2 linked regions of the Cytobacillus sp. IB215665 genome follow. The protein of the gene in region 1 interacts with the protein of each later gene in a pairwise test. Links are inferred from orthologs where the notes say so. Each region holds a gene or a part of one and is shown on either strand. Other genes may lie near its edges. The genes, in order: selB and serC.

The links.
Region 2: the proteins of selB (region 1) and serC interact in binary tests that used the Escherichia coli proteins (3 or more experiments, as listed by UniProt). The link is inferred for Cytobacillus sp. IB215665 from one-to-one orthologs.

The regions. Positions count from the first base shown.
Region 1 is NZ_JAXBME010000016.1:62,473-65,680, reverse strand. What follows is about bases 16-2,881. They hold selB (selenocysteine-specific translation elongation factor), read left to right. Parts: upstream 16-426; coding sequence 427-2,337; downstream 2,338-2,881. Other genes in these bases: SLH52_RS17420 (hypothetical protein), read left to right, coding at 16-210. Outside these bases: more of SLH52_RS17420, read left to right, coding at 7-15. UniProt on the Escherichia coli protein: Translation factor necessary for the incorporation of selenocysteine into proteins. It probably replaces EF-Tu for the insertion of selenocysteine directed by the UGA codon. SelB binds GTP and GDP.
Region 2 is NZ_JAXBME010000003.1:263,046-266,259, forward strand. What follows is about bases 1-2,872. They hold serC (3-phosphoserine/phosphohydroxythreonine transaminase), read left to right. Parts: upstream 1-829; coding sequence 830-1,915; downstream 1,916-2,872. Other genes in these bases: SLH52_RS05480 (hypothetical protein), read right to left, coding at 1-665; SLH52_RS05490 (hypothetical protein), read right to left, coding at 1,977-2,168; SLH52_RS05495 (HTH-type transcriptional regulator Hpr), read left to right, coding at 2,339-2,872. Outside these bases: more of SLH52_RS05495, read left to right, coding at 2,873-2,923; SLH52_RS05500 (DUF1878 family protein), read right to left, coding at 2,927-3,214. UniProt on the Escherichia coli protein: Catalyzes the reversible conversion of 3-phosphohydroxypyruvate to phosphoserine and of 3-hydroxy-2-oxo-4-phosphonooxybutanoate to phosphohydroxythreonine. Is involved in both pyridoxine and serine biosynthesis.

The sequences.
Region 1 (3,208 bases):
CTTTTCATGCGAGGATTAGCAAAGCATCTAACTGAAGCAGAGAAAGAGCATGTTGATCGGCTAACAGAAAAAATGAAGAATGCCTTAACCGAAGAAGAAGTACAGTATTTTGAAAACAAGATCCATGATCTATTAGATGAAGTTGAAAAACGTGTAACTAACCAAGATATGCAAAAGGCAATAGAAGAACAAGCAGCTACCATTGCGTAATATATTTGTCCTTGGCATACATGGACTATATCATACATTTAGTGCCAAGTATTCGTGTTGTGACACTCAAAAATTATGCCTTTAAAATGGTGTGATTAGTGTTTTTTTCAATGCTATTTAAGAAGTATATAGAATAGGTCATTACTGTATCAGTTTTAAAATAATACAAAGAGAAATTACAATGTAATATTGTGATTGAGTTGCAGGTGATGTTACTTGACAGAGCAGCATTATACGATCGGCCTAGCGGGTCATATAGATCACGGAAAAACAGCTTTAACAAAAGCGTTGACAAATGTAGATACTGACAGATTGAAAGAGGAGAAGGAGCGCAAGATTACTATAGAGTTAGGGTTTGCACCTTTGCACCTTCATGAAAACATGATAGCCTCAATCATTGATTGTCCTGGTCACGAACGGTTTATTAGACAGATGATCTCAGGAGTGGCTGGCATAGATGTTGTTGTTATAGTAATTGCAGCCGATGAAGGTGTCATGCCACAAACGAAGGAACACCTAGAAATATTATCTTTTTTAGGAATTAAACATGGAGTTATTGCAATTTCTAAAATAGATACAGTAGATGATGAAATGCTTGAACTCGTTAAAGAAGATATTCAGTCAGAGTTACAAGGGACAGTTTTTGAATATGCTCCAGCCCTGTTAGTTGATAGTTTGTCAAATAAGGGAATTGATGAGCTAAAAGAGCTATTATTAAAACTATTACGGGCTATCTCTCCACGAAATACAAGAAATGCATTTCGCTTGCCAGTCGACCAAGTTTTTACGTTAAAAGGTCAAGGAACAGTCGTAAGAGGAACAGTTTTTGATGGGTCTGTGCGAGAAGATGAGCAAGTAACGATATTACCTTCAAACCAAAGAGCAAATATAAGGCAAATGCAAATGCATAGCAAACCAGTAGATGAAGCTTGGGCTGGACAAAGAATAGCCATAAATGTATCGTCCTTACGTGGTGAAGTGAAACGTGGAGATGTTTTAGTTTCTTCTTCAGAATCTTATTTAGTGACAAATACGATTGATATTGCACTTTCACTAAGTAAGCATGTTAAGCACACACTAAAACAAAGGTCTCTAGTAAAATGCCACATTGGAACAGCTGAAATAATGGCGAAAATTATTTTCTTTGATCGTAATGAAGTAAATAGTGATGAAGATCATGCAGAAATTCTCTGTCAACTCCGTTTAGCAGAGTCAACGGTTGTGACAAGAGGAGATCGTTTTATAATTCGTAGGCCTACTCCAGTAGAAACAATTGGTGGGGGATGGGTAATTGACCCTAATGGTCAGAAATACCGTTTTGGCAAAGATTCGGTATCTATGTTGCATAGCAAAATGAAAGGGACTCCGAAAGAACGTTTAATAGATTTGATCGAACAAGCTGGTATCATTTCCATATCTGACATTAATAAGCGTAGTTCGATTGACGAACGCCTGGTAGGTGAATTGGTCTTACATCCAGAGTTTGTTGTTATTAACGATAACCAAGTTACACTAAATGCTATTATCCTTAATATAATCGAAGAGTTGAAATCGTATTTACATACTTACCATGTTCGTTATCCACTAAGAACAGGAATCAACAAAGCGGAATTACTTCAACACTTTTCAACCAAATATCCAACACAAGTGCTTGATTTTGTACTTAATCAAACGTCGGATCAAGATATATTTATTAAGAAAGAGCAATATATCTCAATGCATTGCTTTACTCCTAGTTATCCTAAACAATGGGCAAAACGAATGGAGAATATGATTCAAATGATCCGAAAGGACGGAATCACAGTTCTGTCTTGGGCAGAATATGTAAAACAATCAGGAATACCTAATACAGAAGCTGACGAACTACGAAATTATTTGATATCTACTGGAAAACTTGTAGGTATGAATGATAAACACTATATTCATTTTGCAGCTTTACAAGAAGCTAATGCTAAGCTACGTTCACATTTTCCGAAACAGTTTGAGCTCAAAGACGCTAAAGATGTTCTCCAACTATCTAGGAAGTATTTAGTACCATTACTTGAACTATTTGATAAGCTAAAATATACAACAAGAGAAGACTCTAAACGAGTATGGGTTCAAATAAGAAGCAGCGGTTCAGAATAGATTCCCGCTGCTTCTACTGTTTGGACCTTTTGCTTTTATCATTTCATGGCTTGTGAACAGCTTAGTTTGTAATTGTTTAACCATTATTTCTCGTATATAAATCCTATTAAAGTAAAAACTTATTCCACGTATATAAACTGATCTTCTTTTTCTATTACACGCCCGATAATCGCTGCGTCTTCAATACCGTTATTATGTAGCTCTTCTACATACGATTTTGCATCGTTTATAGGCATACTTATAAAGAGCCCACCCGAAGTAATGGCATCACATAATAGTAACTGTTCAGTTTCAGTGATGTTCGTACCATATGTCACAAATTGTTTCAGCCATTTATGGTTGGCTTTTGAGCCTCCTGGTATTACTCCATTTTCTGCTAGCTTATGTGCACCGTCTAATAGAGGTGTTTTCGAATAATCAATTAACATGCTTACATTGCTTCCTCGCGCCATTTCACTTGCATGTCCAAGTAATCCGAATCCCGTTATATCAGTAACAGCACTTGGTGTATATTTTTGTAGCAAATCAGCTGCCAGCTTGTTCAATTGTGCCATGGTTGCTGAAACTAGTTTTGACTGGTCGAGTGTTGTTTTATCGCGTTTAATGCCAGTTGTTAAAACTCCTACACCGAGTGGTTTCGTAATCACCAATACATCTCCAGGTGTAGCACCAATATTTTTCCATATTTTGTTCGGGTGAACAAAGCCAGTAACAGATAACCCAAATTTAGGCTCTTGATCATCAATGGAATGCCCACCAATAATTAGTGCATCTGCTTCTGCTACCTTATCAGCAGCTCCCTTTAAGATTTGTGCTAGAATTTCTGCACCTAGCTTTTTGATTGGGAAACCGACAATGTTTAATGCTGTTT
Region 2 (3,214 bases), on another replicon or contig:
GTAGAAATGCTAGGAATATCATTAAAACGATAATATGTTCCATCTAACTTCAGAGCATATGGATAATAATATGCATACACTTTTTCAAACGTTTCTCCTGTTTGAAGTGTTAGTTTTCTATTAAGGTGTTCTCTAAGTTCATATCCGGTTTCTGTTCTATCCATAAGTTCAAGTTGATCCTTATCCAAGAATGTTAGCCAAATTTCCGTTTGTGACCCACGATTTGGTGCAATTACTGCTGGTAATGCCCCGTAAGGAGCTAAAAATGGGCCAAAAACAATATCTGAATCAACCATCGTCCCTTTCATACAAATGAGTATTTGTTTCGAGTTTTGATTTAAGCTAAATTTGTACACAAGTTGTGCAATACATACGTTTGATCCATAAGCAACGACAGGAAATCTATTATCGATAGAACTTACTCCTTCTGTCTCTAACAATTCCTCAATATTGAGTACCTCTCCATCATCCGTTAAAAATGAACCTAGTGGGTGACTATTATTTGCAACATGAACTGAAAGTTGTTCAATTTTAGTATTATTTGCTTCTTCAATTTTATGGACTCTGCCATTCATAAAAACAAATGAGCTAGGTGGTCTTGGTCCTGGATAAATGTCTGGGTGGTCATAAGGGCTAATAATAAACGGCTTGTTTTCACGGTACAAAAATATATCTCCCCTTTTGAATTCATGTTTATATTTTGTTAACTAATCTTAGCTAATTTTCGAAAACTTTAAAATAATAGCTTACTTCATTACCGTTTCATGGTACTATATAAACAATTTAAGCAATTAACGTAACAAAACATTTTTGAGGAGGATATTACGTGATGCGTGCATACAACTTTAATGCTGGACCATCTGCACTACCACTAGAAGTTCTACAAATCGCTCAACAAGAGTTAGTAAATTTCCAAGGAACTGGGATGTCTGTCATGGAGCTTAGTCACCGTAGCAAAGAATATGACGCCGTTCATGAAAAAGCGAAAACTCTACTAAAGCAATTACTTAACATCTCAGATGAATATGAAGTTTTATTTCTTCAAGGTGGAGCTAGTCTTCAATTTACAATGATTCCAATGAATTTACTTTCCAACAATACAGTTGCTAACTATGTTTTGACAGGATCTTGGTCTGAGAAAGCCTTAGCTGAAGCTAAAAAAATCGGGCATGTCCATGTATCTGCATCTAGTAAAGAAAATCAATACAAGCACATTCCATCTATTAATGATTTAGAAGTAAGTGATAATGCTGCTTATTTACATGTTACTTCAAATAATACGATTTATGGTACCCAATGGTCGAAATATCCACAGTTAAATAATGTTGAGCTTATTGCAGATATGTCTAGTGATATTTTAAGCCATGAAATTAATGTGGAGCAATTCTCAATGATTTATGCTGGTGCACAAAAAAACCTTGGACCATCTGGTGTTACGGTTGTCATTCTAAAAAAAGAACTACTCACTAACACCACTGATGAATTACCAACGATGCTTAACTATCGTACGCATGCTGACAAAAATTCCTTATATAACACTCCTCCTACATTTGCAATATATACTTTATCACTTGTTCTTGAGTGGTTGGCTAATAATGGTGGTGTGAAAGGAATAGAGAGAGTTAATAATGAAAAAGCTTCTCTTCTATACAGTTGTATTGACGATAGTAATGGGTTTTATAAGCCTCATGCAAAGATGGATAGCAGGTCAAAAATGAATGTAACATTTACATTACCTTCTGAAGAGTTAACAAAGAAGTTTCTCTTCGAGGCTAAAGAAAAAGGCTTTATCGGTTTGAGTGGGCACCGCTCTGTAGGAGGGTGTCGTGCATCGATTTATAACGCTGTACCACTAGAAGCTTGTGAAACCTTAGCAGATTTCATGAACAGCTTTTATAAGAGGAACCAGCTCTAAACTCAAAAATAATTTAGTTAGATGAAATTTATAAAAACCCCGGTCTTTGGTCGGGGTTTCATCATCTAAAATAAATGATAGATAGAGCTACTAGCAAACAAACACATCCACCTCCACCTAGGACAGCTGCTTTTTGACGAAGTATTTGTTTAGGTGGGTAGGCGACAGCTCTTTGTATTAGTGAGAAATAATTTATCATGCCAACAAAGAATAATAGACTTAAAACAAACAATAACAAGATTAACACTGTCAATGCAGTCCCCCCCTTAATTGATATTATGGTGTTTTCAGAATAACTATGTGTTCTGATTTAAATAAATTTCGTTTATTTTAAAATTTCCGAAATTTAATCCTTTATTAATTTTTATTTTATTGGCATAATAGATTGTAATAAAAAATCCAAAGAAAAGTAGGTGACTAGTTGTGACGAAAGAAAATAATTTTTCTATGAAAGAAGCAATGTTATTTAGCCAAAGAATGGCTCAACTCGGTAAAGCACTATGGAAGACTATCGAAAAGGATTGGCAAAACTGGATCAAACCATATGATTTAAATATTAATGAACATCATATACTATGGATTGCTTACCATTTAAATGGTGCCTCCATCTCAGAGATTGCAAAATTCGGAGTCATGCACGTTTCAACTGCCTTCAACTTTTCTAAGAAATTGGAAGAACGAAATTTATTGCAATTTTCCAAAAAAGAGAATGATAAAAGAAATACCTATGTAAAAATTACTAGTCAGGGAGAAGAAATTTTATTAGAGTTAATGGAGAGTTATGACCCAACAAGACATTCTACCTTTCAGGGTGCACTTCCAATAAAAGATTTATACGGAAAATTCCCAGAACTTACTGATGTAATGTGTATCATTCGTAGTATATACGGTGACGATTTCATGAGGATATTTGAAAAATCTTTTGAGAATATTGAAGAAGAATTTGTTGAGGTAGATGGAAAAATTAGAAAGCACAATCAGCTACAAGAAGTGATTGAAGATAACTAAAGTCTATTTTATTAATTTCATAAATTCTTCCATCAACGGAGTGTACATTTGTTGTTTTAACATAGCTGTTACTGTATCTTTTACATTCATTTTAAATTGGATTGTTTTGGAGAATTCTATAAGAAGCGGGGTAAATACTAATAGGCCTTCCGCTTTTTGTTCTTCAAGTTTCATGCTCAACTTTTCACAAACTGATAGAATTTCATCTACATCTGCTTTTGATAATTGTTCCTTGATAACCATTTGATAAAATGGCATATGATCCTTTTCAACCATTTTCAGTAACAGTGT